Regions from separate parts of the Photobacterium sp. GB-210 genome, predicted to be linked through region 1. Evidence: predicted binding sites of a transcription regulator. Region 1 holds the regulator's gene; each other region holds the start of a gene.
The links. The regulator PurR, encoded in region 1, represses purine synthesis genes. The targets are predictions, from matches to a motif close to TNANGNAAACGTTTNCNTNA.
Positions count from the first base shown of each region.

Region 2: the regulator PurR is predicted to act here: its motif matches at 2,849-2,868, upstream of C9J38_RS04225 (formate--tetrahydrofolate ligase).
Region 3: the regulator PurR is predicted to act here: its motif matches at 2,119-2,138, upstream of guaB (IMP dehydrogenase).

Region 1 covers NZ_PYNU01000002.1:687,698-691,960, forward strand. Annotated here, with positions in the region: gene C9J38_RS06685 (carboxymuconolactone decarboxylase family protein) at 1-54, opposite strand, end outside; gene C9J38_RS06690 (TfoX/Sxy family DNA transformation protein) at 514-1,104, opposite strand; cyclic di-GMP riboswitch class I at 1,239-1,329, opposite strand; gene purR (HTH-type transcriptional repressor PurR) at 1,528-2,532, opposite strand; gene C9J38_RS06700 (heme ABC transporter ATP-binding protein) at 2,938-3,777, opposite strand; gene C9J38_RS06705 (iron ABC transporter permease) at 3,774-4,263, opposite strand, start outside.
Region 2 covers NZ_PYNU01000002.1:120,924-125,186, reverse strand. Annotated here, with positions in the region: gene pflB (formate C-acetyltransferase) at 1-1,311, shown strand, start outside; gene pflA (pyruvate formate lyase 1-activating protein) at 1,623-2,363, shown strand; gene C9J38_RS04225 (formate--tetrahydrofolate ligase) at 2,958-4,263, shown strand, end outside.
Region 3 covers NZ_PYNU01000001.1:81,592-85,854, reverse strand. Annotated here, with positions in the region: gene guaA (glutamine-hydrolyzing GMP synthase) at 1-479, opposite strand, end outside; gene guaB (IMP dehydrogenase) at 591-2,054, opposite strand; gene xseA (exodeoxyribonuclease VII large subunit) at 2,328-3,677, shown strand; gene C9J38_RS00455 (zinc ribbon domain-containing protein) at 3,739-3,984, opposite strand.

The sequences.
Region 1 (4,263 bases):
CCATAGCAAAGGCTTTACCCATAAAGAGTCAATTTTTTTGATCGAAATGCGCATGTGATTCCTTAAAAAACACCCTAAAAGTAGGGTTTTATACGATCTTACTCAGTAGCAGTTGTAAACATGTAGACCTTAAGATCAGACATTGTATTTCATTTAATGATAAATATTTCTTTTTCTTCAATTGGTTGGTGAAAAAATCAGCAGGAGATAAGACAGTTTAAAGCGCCACGTTATTTATTAGTGAGAAGATGGGTTATTGGTCGTATTAGCAAATAATTAGGCATGGAATATAAATAAAGATAATTATCATTTATATAAATCAAGGAGTGCAAAATGGAGGGAATTAATTTAATGGCAAAAGTTTGTTAATATGCAATTAAACCAAATAAATATTGAATTTTATAAAGGAAGATAAGGATAATACGGAAATTATTTTTGAAAGGTATACTTAGAAATAAAAGAATGGGGGCTCTTTTATTCCTAAGTATTTTATATTTAAGACAACTTATATTTTTAAGATAAGGCAGATAATAGTTCATTTCGACGTTGCTCAGGAATAACTGACCAATGTTGACCGCTAATTGCGCCTTCCAATGCCCAAAGCAATTCAATACTCAATGGACTTGTTTGTGATTCTTGAAGTGCTTTATATGCGCCAAGAGAGCCCACTGCTAGAAGTTGTTCAATAGTGTTTATGCCTGCTTTTTTCAGCATTCTTTCATTTGATAATCGTAGATTAGGTAAATCTTTAATTCGGTCAGGTACGCAACTCTCCTTTTCTTGCTTGTCTTTTTCTGCTGCATCCAGTGAATACCTACCTTGAGCTACAATCTTTGTGGGTTCATCCCACCATTGATCGGGTATTGCATAGTGCTTGGTTACAACAGGGAAGCCACGTTTTTTATAAACATAGGGTTCCAAGCCAGCTTGTTTGAATTCCTTTTCAGTTTCAGCATTTGCACGTAAGTGAAGTTTATCGTTCACAACTAATGCAAACATTGTATCACCAGAAAAAATGCCAAAACCGCCAAACATCGACCGTGATTTTATTGAACCAAAATGGTCAAATAATTTTAATGAATCTTTTAATATTGGTTTATCCATGCTTCTACTCGGTGAAAAAATATGAGTGTCACCTAAACATTAAGAGCGAGGAAATAGATTAATTAATCTACACATTGATACTGTCAATATATTGTTAAGTTTGTGTCATAATATTGTCGGTTCAATAATAATCCTTCGGTAACCCCGCTACCTTGAATTATTAACATAATTTTTAGGCCGGTGGTTTTGCGTCTTAATCTTTCAATTAATTTGCCAGTTCGTGACTATATAAAGTTATATTAAATAATACTTTTAATATTAAATCTAAGCTCTCAAAAATGTGATATTGGTTCAGGTATTTGTTCTTAGCTTATTTTAATAAGCTTTATAATTATAAATACTCATGATTGTTTTTTATAAGTAAAAAAAAAGCCAACAAGGTTAACTTATCGGCTTTTCCTTAACATAGAAAGATAAATTTTATTAGTTGAGATCTTTAACCGATTTTCTCTCAACAAGTTTAGGCGTCATTTCAAAGGTTTGACGCTCATGATTCTTGTCTTTCACACGCTCTAGCAAGATTTCGATGGCCTTTTTACCTAAACGACGTTTAGGCTGGTGGATAGTTGTTAGCGGTGGCGCAAAGTAGGGCGCAAGGTCAATGTTATCGTAGCCAATGATTGAGATATCATCAGGAACACGCAGACCTGCCTGTTCAAAGGTACTGATCAGAGCCATGGCCATAATGTCGTTAAAGCAGAAGATAGCAGTAGGGCGATCTTCCATTGCGATAAACTTATCAGCAGCTTCAACGGCTGACTCACACTCAAAGTCACCGTCAAGTAGCCAATTAGCATTAACAGTGAGATCTGCTTCTTTCATCGCTTTACGGAAGCCCTTTAGGCGCTCTTGACAAGTAGACTTATCAACTTGCCCAGATAAACAGCCAATTTTCTTATGACCATTTTCAATAAGGTGCTTAGTCGCAATATAACCGCCGTTTTCAGCGTTATCTAGAATATTATCAGTATGTGGGCTTTCTGGGCCCCAGTCCATGATAACCATAGGAAGATCATTTTTACGCTCAAGTAAATCGAGCAGCATTTGATCCAGATCGCTGCACATAACCAATAGGCCATCAACACGCTTTTCAGAAAGCATACGTAAGTAATCACGTTGTTTTTCTAAGTTACCTTCGGTGTTACATAAGATCAGTGTGTAGCCTGCACCATAACAATATTCTTCAACACCATGCACAACTTCGGCAAAAAATGGGTTAGTCGATTTAGTGACTAACATGCCGATAGTACGTGTTGTATTACATTTTAAGCTTCGCGCTACTGCACTTGGGGCGTAGTTAAGTTCATCTACTGCAGCCAAAACTTTTTGTTGCGTTGCTTCTGCAACAAAGCGTGTTTTATTAATCACGTGCGACACTGTAGTAGTTGATACACCTGCCATACGTGCAACGTCTTTAATGGTTGCCATATTTATTCTTCTTATCATGGTCAGATTAGGATCTGACAAAGGTTTTTGATACCAAATTGATTAATTACGTAGTCTATGGCTTACGAGTTCACTCGCAGAGATGAAGATCCTTTAGTTATTAGCTACTTAATTATTCAATTTGATACCGAATTATAGGGTGTTGCAATTATCATGGATCATAAACAACTAAAGCCGCAGTAAAATGCGGCATTAGAAGATAGAAACTATTTTTACACTAATTACACATGTAATCGCTTGCGATCACATTTTACTGTGTGTTTTGCGTTGTGCAATCTTTCTATTCAACTTGATTGAATTAATTGATCATTAACCGTAAAAACTCGATGTTTGTCATGCTAATAGCTTCAATTTATTGTGTATATCTAGTCATTAATAGATAAAACGTTAAAAAACAGAATGATTGGCTGATAAAAGATAAGGAAAATCACCACTTGGATGAGTATGAACACTGACAGGCCAACCATATAAGGTATCTATTACTTCAGGAGTAAGAACTTGTGTTGGCGTTCCGTCGGCTTTTATTTCTCCTTCGTTAAGGAAAATCATCCGATCAGTGTATTGGGCTGCAAGGTTTAAATCGTGCAATACCACAATTACAGCGGCGCCTTGTATAGCCATATTTTGGGCAATTTGTAAGGTGTGGTGCTGGTGGGCGAGATCGAGTGCTGAGGTGGGTTCATCTAACATCAAGATACATTTATCACCGGCTTTACTGAGTTGTGTTAAAACCCGGGCAAGGTGTACACGCTGTTTTTCACCCCCCGATAAGGTGGGGTAGAGACGTTTAGCTAAATTGTTAATATCAACATATTGCATGCTTGATGCTGTTGCATCTTTCAGTTCAGGCGAAGTGAGCTGCAATGGAATTGCGCCTAGCTCGACAACTTCTTTCGCGGTAAAGGCAAACGATAATGCGCTATGTTGTGGAAGGACACCTAAGTGACATGCCAATTCTTCCCGAGCCCAATTATTAAGCGGTTGATCAAAGAAAGAAACCGTGCCTGATTTTGGCGTAATCTCACCACATAATACTTTTAACAGGGTACTTTTACCTGCACCGTTTGGCCCAAGTAATGCGGTGACTTCTCCTGCGTGAATATCAATATCAAGATGATTTAGCAGGACTTTATCACCGAATTGTAATGATAAGTCGCGAGCCTGAATAACACAGACTTTGTCGCTACTTGCTGTAAAATCGACCTTTGCTGAATGATTTAACGTCATGACATCTGACTCTTTTGATTAACTAATAAATAGATAAAGAAAGGCGCGCCTAACATGGCGGTGATGATCCCAACCGGCAGTTCTTGAGGCGAGAATGCGCTTCGAGCAATCATATCGGCAACCAAGAGGATTAATCCGCCAAGTAAAGCCGAAATTGGCAATAAGGTTCTATGATTTGGACCAGTTAGCATTCTCCCCACATGAGGAATAACCAAGCCAATAAAGCCAATCGGGCCACAAACGGCAACAGTCATACCCACTCCCGCAGCACATGTAATAATTAAATTACGTTTTAGTTTTTGGGTGTTAACCCCCATATGTCGAGCTTCAGCTTCGCCTAATAACAACGCGTTTAAATTACTGGTATGACGATAAAAATAGGTAAAGAGTAACCCGAATGTGCAATAGGCGAGAATAATGCCTGTCCATGTTGCACCAGCCAGTGAACCCATTGACCACAATGATAAATCACGTAAGGCTTGATCG
Region 2 (4,263 bases), 570 kb from region 1:
GATGAGCTATTCTCTGGCGACCCAATCTGGGCAACAGAATCAATGGGTGGTATGGGTCTTGACGGTCGTACACTAGTTACACGTACTAACTTCCGTTTCCTAAACAGCCTATACACTATGGGTCCTTCTCCAGAGCCAAACATCACTGTTCTTTGGTCTGAAAAACTACCTGTAGGCTTCAAGAAGTTCTGTGCGAAGGTATCTATCGATACATCTTCTATCCAGTACGAAAATGATGACCTAATGCGTCCAGACATGAACTCTGACGATTACGCAATCGCTTGTTGTGTATCTCCAATGGTTGTTGGTAAGCAAATGCAGTTCTTCGGTGCTCGTGCTAACCTTGCTAAGACTATGCTTTATGCAATCAACGGCGGTGTAGATGAGAAGCTTAAGATTCAAGTAGGTCCTAAGACTGAAAAAGTAACTGCTGAAGTTCTTGACTACACAGATACTATGGATCGCCTAGATCACTTCATGGATTGGTTAGCAACAACTTACGTTGCAGCACTTAACGCTATCCATTGGAGCCACGACAAGTACAGCTACGAAGCATCGCTAATGGCTCTACACGATCGTGACATCAAGCGTACAATGGCTTGTGGTATCGCTGGTCTTTCTGTTGCAGCTGACTCACTATCAGCTATCAAATACGCAAAAGTTAAACCAATCCGTGATGAAGACGGTATTGCAATCGACTTCGAAATCGAAGGCGACTACCCTAAATTCGGTAACAACGATGCTCGCGTAGATGACATCGCTTGTGACCTAGTTGAGCGCTTCATGAACAAGATCCGTACTCACAAAATGTACCGTGATGCGATCCCAACTCAGTCTATCCTAACTATCACATCTAACGTTGTGTACGGTAAGAAGACGGGTAACACACCAGACGGTCGTCGTGCAGGTGCTCCTTTCGCACCAGGTGCTAACCCAATGCACGGTCGTGATGAGAAAGGTGCTGTAGCATCTCTAACATCTGTAGGTAAACTACCATTTGCTCACGCTAAAGATGGTATTTCTTACACATTCTCTATCGTACCAAACGCGCTAGGTAAAGATCTTGATACTCAAGAAAACAACCTTGCAGGCCTAATGGATGGTTACTTCCACCATGAGTCTGGCATTGAAGGTGGTCAACACCTAAACGTTAACGTTCTTAACCGCGAAACGCTTGAAGACGCAGTTAAAAACCCAGAGAAATACCCACAGCTAACTATCCGTGTATCGGGTTACGCAGTGCGTTTTAACTCTCTAACGCCAGAGCAGCAAGCTGACGTTATCTCTCGTACTTTCACTGCATCTCTATAATATAGAGCGTACAGTTTAGTATGTAGGAAACTTGTTTCCTGATAAAAACCGGTCTTAATGGCCGGTTTTTTTATGTCTACATATCTTCCCCACAAGCCTCGCTATTGTTTATCGACTCAATGCAGATTTTTTAATAATTACAACATATCTATTACCAATAAAGTCATCTCTCCAAATTTTTATAAGTTAGCGATAAATTGACACAAAATAAGAGAATACCCCTAATTTCCATCCCGATATTTCGCTACAATACCCTAGTGGTTTGTAATAAAATAACACTCAAATAAACGCAGCATGCGGAGAAGTAATCAATGTCAGCAATAGGTCGTATTCACTCATTTGAATCTTGCGGAACCGTCGATGGACCTGGTATCCGTTTTATTGTTTTTCTGCAAGGTTGCTTAATGCGCTGTCAGTACTGTCATAACCGTGATACATGGGATACTCATGGTGGTCGTGAAGCTACGGTAGACGAACTTATGCATGAAGCGAAATCATACCGTCACTTTATGAATTCATCTGGCGGCGGTGTTACTGCTTCTGGTGGCGAAGCAATGCTTCAACCTGAATTTGTTCGTGACTTTTTCCGTGCTGCGCAAGCTGAAGGGATCCATACCTGCTTAGATACCAACGGTTATATTCGCAAACATACTGATGTGGTTGATGAAGTGTTAGACGCAACGGATCTTGTGATGCTAGATCTTAAGCAAATGGATGATGGTGTTCACCAAAATCTGGTTGGTGTTTCCAATAAACGCGTACTCGACTTTGCTCGTTACCTGCACCAACGCGGTCAAAAAACTTGGATCCGTTATGTTGTTGTTCCGGGTTACACCGATGACGAACATTCTGCACATCAACTTGGTGAGTTCATAAAAGATATGGACAATATCGAGAAGATCGAACTACTTCCTTACCATCAACTCGGTGAGCACAAGTGGGAAGCTATGGGCTTTGAATACCCGTTAGCCGGTGTGAAACCACCGAAAAAAGAAACCATGGAAGCGATTAAAGAAATCCTTTCTAGTTATGGCCATAAAGTGATGTACTAATCCACTCAACAAAAAATACAAAAAGCGAGCATTAGCTCGCTTTTTAATACGTGTTAAACGGTAACTATCTTAACGGGATAATGGCAAAATAATCGTCAAAAAGGTGATAAAAAATAACATAATGCCAATCGAAAGTGGTGCTGTATGTTTCAACGTAGTCACTGGCTCGTTCATTGATAGCTTCCTTTAATATTTTTAATGATTTTGATATATATCAAATTTTAAAGTGTAATGATGAATAAACACACAGCCAATATTGCAACCAGAGTTTACAGTATTCACCAAATTCATCTTCATACTTCTACTCTATATATCGATATACTGCTTCTGCTCTAGTGACTAAATAACCACTTTCTTATTCTTTTATTACCTATCTCTAAAACGCATTCAATAAATCTTATATACGGTACAAAACGCAACCAAAAACAGCAGCAATTTATAACAACAAAAATAAAATTAACCATGATAAAATGATGGTATAAAAGAAAAGCAAACGATTGCGTCACTATATACATCTTTATCTATAGTATTTAAAACCAACACCATCAATATCACGCAGATACGCATGATTTCCACTGTGAGGATATAGCCTATATGAAAAGCGACATCGATATTTGCCGTGACACCCTACTCTCTCCGATTGAAGGCATTGCCAAAAAAGCGGGTATTCAACCACAGGAACTGACACCGCAAGGTTCATTAAAAGCAAAAATAAAACCTGCCATTTTGAATCGCTTAGCGGATCAAGCAGAAGGGAAACTGGTGGTCGTTACTGCGATTACACCAACCCCACTAGGAGAAGGAAAAACCGTTACAACAATTGGTTTAGCACAAGGGTTAGCAAAAATTGATCGCTCAGTAATGGCTTGTATTCGACAGCCGTCAATGGGACCTGTCTTTGGCGTAAAAGGTGGCGCAGCGGGCGGCGGTTATAGCCAAGTCGCACCAATGGATAAGCTAAACCTTCATCTTACGGGTGATATTCATGCGGTTACGGCAGCGCATAACCTTGCAGCTGCTGCAATTGATGCTCGCTTATATCATGAATCACGTTTAGGTTATGATCTATTCAGTGAAAAAACAGGATTACCTGCGCTACGTATCGACATTAATAACATCACTTGGAAACGCGTGATGGATCATAATGATCGTGCTTTGAGAATGATCACCATAGGTCAAAATGAACCAGATAAAACCATTAATGGTTTAGAGCGCCATGACGGCTTTGATATCACAGCCGCCTCTGAACTCATGGCTATTTTAGCACTTGCCGATGATCTCCATGATATGCGTAAACGCATTGGCCGTATTGTCGTCGCTTATGATCTTGATGGTAACCCTGTAACTACAGAAGATCTGCAAGTAGCAGGAGCCATGACTGTCACTCTCTGCGATGCCATTGAGCCCACCCTAATGCAAACGTTAGAAGGCGTACCCACTCTTATCCACGCAGGTCCTTTTGCCAATATCGCGCACGGAAATTCATCTATTATTGCAGACAAAATCGCATTAAAACTCAGTGACTTCACCATTACTGAAGGTGGCTTTGGCTCTGATATGGGATTTGAAAAAGCCTGTAATATTAAAGCCCAGCAAGCAAAAAGAGGCCCTGACTGTGCCGTTGTTGTGGCAACATTGCGTGGCTTAAAAGCCAACTCTGGTCTTTATGATTTACGTCCAGGACACGCTTTACCTGACGGTATTTTTGCCAAAGACAATGATGCGCTGGTTGCAGGGTTTGAAAACCTAAAATGGCATATCAGTAATGCCGCCCGTTATGGTGTTCCCGTTGTTGTCGCAATTAACCGTTTCCCACAAGATACAGATGAGGAATTAGCGCAACTACAAGCAATGATCAAAGCAGAGAGCTTTGACACTTTTGTAGACGTTGCTATCAGTG
Region 3 (4,263 bases), on a different contig from region 1:
GTTTCTGCAACTTTGATAAAATCTGACGGGATTTCTACCACTTTATCGCCATGGCTCATCCACACATCCATTAATGATGTGCCGTCTTCGGCTGTTGCGTCTTGAATACCTTCAAGGAAATGTGTTGGTTCAACAATTTTAACTTGTGCGTAACCAAATTCACGCTCAGATGAACCTGCAACTTTACCGCCTAACTGCTCAGCCATGGTTTGCATGCCGTAGCACACACCAAATACAGGTACACCAGCTTCAAATACATATTGTGGTGCACGTGGAGAACCGGCTTCCGTTACACTTTCAGGACCACCAGAAAGAATAATACCGTTTGGCGCAAATTCACGGATATCGGCTTCATCAACATCCCAGCTCCAAAGTTCACAGTACACACCAATTTCGCGAATACGACGGGCGATTAGCTGTGTATATTGAGAGCCAAAGTCCAAAATAAGGATACGTTGTTCATGAATATTTGTGGTCATGGTCATTAGTGAATGTTCTCGAATAATTTTATATATTGGGAGCAAAGGCTCTGCTCCCGATGTTATTTCTTACTGACGTAATCGTTAAACCCAAAGATGAGTGGGTAACAATTAACCCATACGGTAATTAGGTGCTTCTTTAGTAATAGTCACATCATGAACGTGTGACTCTTTCATGCCAGCCCCTGAAATACGTACAAATTCAGCTTTAGTACGAAGATCTTCAATCGTTGCTGAGCCCGTTAGGCCCATGCTTGAGCGTAAGCCACCCATTTGTTGGTGAACGATTTCTTTTAGGTAACCTTTATAGGCAACACGGCCTTCAATACCTTCTGGTACCAATTTGTCAGCCGCATTATCAGTTTGGAAATAACGGTCAGAAGAACCTTTTGACATTGCGCCTAGTGAACCCATGCCACGGTATGATTTGTATGAACGACCTTGGTATAGTTCAACTTCACCCGGTGCTTCTTCAGTACCAGCAAACATAGAACCTACCATTACACATGATGCACCAGCGGCAATCGCTTTACACATATCACCAGAGTAACGAATACCGCCATCAGCAATAACAGGAATACCGTATTGATCAGCAACAGATGCCGCTTCTGAAATTGCGGTAATTTGTGGAACACCAACACCTGTAACAATACGAGTTGTACAGATTGAACCAGGGCCGATACCAACTTTTACTGCACTCACACCTGCTTCAATAAGAGCACGTGCACCTTCAGCCGTAGCGACATTACCGCCAACAATTGGAAGATTAGGGAATGCCGCACGCGTTTCACGAATACGTTGTAGAACGCCTTCAGAGTGACCGTGTGAAGAATCGATAAGCAGTACGTCTACGCCAGCTTCAACCAAAGCAGCTACACGCTCTTCATTACCAGCACCAGCACCAACCGCAGCACCTACACGTAAGCGGCCGCGCTCGTCTTTACAAGCATTAGGTTTACGTTCTGCTTTTTGGAAGTCTTTTGCAGTAATCATGCCTTTAAGGCGGAATTCATTATCAACAAGTAACACCTTTTCAACACGGTGTTGTTGCATGATAGCTTCAACTTCTTCACGAGATGCGCCTTCTTTAGCCGATGCTAAATCTGCTTTAGATGTCATCACTTCTTCAACTGTCTTTGAAAGATCAGTAACAAATCGAACATCACGACCTGTAATAATACCAACTAACTCATTGCTATCTGTTACTACAGGGTAACCAGCAAAACCGTTCAGCTCTGTTAATCGCTTAACATCAGCAATCGTTGCGGTAGGTTTAACAGTCACAGGTTCAGAAACAACACCTGCTTCGAACTTTTTCACCATGCGAACTTGATCCGCCTGCTGTTCGATAGACATATTTTTGTGAATGAAACCGATACCACCTTCTTGAGCAAGACCGATAGCTAAGCGACCTTCAGTCACAGTATCCATTGACGCTGACACCATTGGGATATTAAGAGAAATATCTTTTGTCAGTTGAGTGCGCAGATCGGCAGTGTTAGGTAGAACGGTTGAATGGGCAGGAACCAGCAAAACATCATCGAAGGTTAAAGCTTCTTGTTTAATTCGTAACATTGCAATATCTCACACCGAATAGGGGTTTAAAGAAGGATAAAATATTGCGGTCGAATTATACGTATGAAGCAAACGTTTGGCTAGATTTTTTTTAATTTTTTTTCTTGACACATTTTAATTGATAAGTAATATATTTCGGTTAACTATCCGGTGATGCGGTCAAGGAAATACGGCCAAGATCTGTCCATTGATCTGCCTGTATACTTTATGTCTTATTCGGTTTTATTTTGACCGCCTGCCTACTACTTCATTCGATAGCAGGTACCATTCCTAGTGACCACTTTTTCCCCTCAAAGCCAAACGAATAGTCGTATTTACACGGTTTCTAGCTTAAATGCACAAGTACGTCTCGTACTTGAAAATGAAATGGGTGTAGTGTGGCTTATTGGTGAGTTATCTAATTTTTCGATGCCCGTTTCTGGTCATTGGTATTTCACCCTGAAAGATTCACGTGCCCAAGTTAAATGTGCCATGTTTAAAGGCAGTAATCGACATGTGACCTTTAAACCTGCCAATGGTAATCAAGTATTAGTTAAGGCGCGTTTGTCATTATATGAACCACGTGGTGATTATCAGCTGATCATTGAAAGTATGCAGCCAGAAGGCGATGGTCGCTTACAACAGCAATTTGAACAATTAAAAATGTCGTTAGCAGCGGAAGGTTTATTTGCGCAATCACTCAAAAAAACGCTGCCAGAACAACCTAAACGAGTAGGTATTATTACCTCAAAAACAGGCGCGGCTCTGCACGACATTTTACAAGTATTGCAACGTCGCGATCCGAGTTTACCCGTTGTAATTTATCCAACCATGGTACAAGGCGAAGGCTCTGCAATTTCTATTGCACAAGCGATTGGTCGAGCCAATGCTAGGCAGGAATGTGATGTATTAATTGTCGGTCGAGGTGGCGGTTCACTGGAAGATCTTTGGGCATTTAATGAAGAAATTGTCGCGCGAACCATTGCCGCTAGCCAGATCCCCATTGTCAGTGCGGTTGGTCATGAGGTCGACGTCACTATCGCAGATTTTGTTGCCGATGTCCGTGCACCAACACCTTCTGCTGCCGCTGAGTTGATCAGTCGCGATATGACTCACCAAACACAATTACTCGATCGTAAAAAACAACAATTGCGCCATGCTATCAGGTCGTATTTATCACACTCTTTGCGCCAAGCAACTCAAATACAACACCGTTTAGAGCGTCAGCATCCACAGCTTCGTTTAAATCAGCAGCAGCAACATCTTGATGAAATTAGTCAACGCTTAGTTCAAGCGATGCAGAAAAAATTACAAAAGCATCAACAACATATCGATAGTAATAACTATAAAATATCACTTTACTCCCCCGCTACGTTAGTAAGCAATGCACAACGAAATTTAGAGCGGAGTGAACGAAGACTCTATGATGCTTTAGACCGTAAGCTGCTAAATGCAAAACATAAATTAGCGGTAGCTGCAGAAAAACTAGAAACAGTAAGCCCCCTCGCAACTTTGGCCCGTGGTTATTCTATTACTCGAAATGAGCAAGGTGATCTAATCAGAAATACATCACAAGTTCAGCATGGTGATAAACTTATCACCACAGTAACGGATGGTGATATCCATTCCTGTGTTATCAAATAACCATAGTATCTGTTAACAAAAATGGCGCTATTTAGCGCCATTTTTTATACATTCTATCTATTTAGCGTGTCTCAGCACGCATTTCAAATTGTACCTTAACCCGAGATTTAGACTTTAACTCATTGCAATGATTACAAAAATAACTTGCAGAACCACACGCTTGTAATCTTTCTAACTGCTCATTGCAATCAGGACAAAATACATGTTTCTCAACTTGTTGTTGGCAAAAATCGCAAAAATAGCCGTGATCTTTCCAACTTAATAAGCTGCTACATTGCGGACAAATATTTTCAACGTTATCAGCCATGCTCTTCGACCTCTGTACAAAATTTACATCTTCGAATGATTATTAAGTGCGGTAATCAGAAATACAATTATCTTGCGCGTAGAACTTCATCTTCATCACAAAGAATTATCATAAATAAGTTTTTTCCATTATTCGACAATCATAAAACAATCAATTTAGATCAACACGATGATCAACATGCTTAGTGGTGATCTTCTTTTAAAACAAACCTGATCAGCTAACAGGTATCAAAAGAACATTTATCAATACACTTCCCGAAAGCATAAGTTACATGTGCTG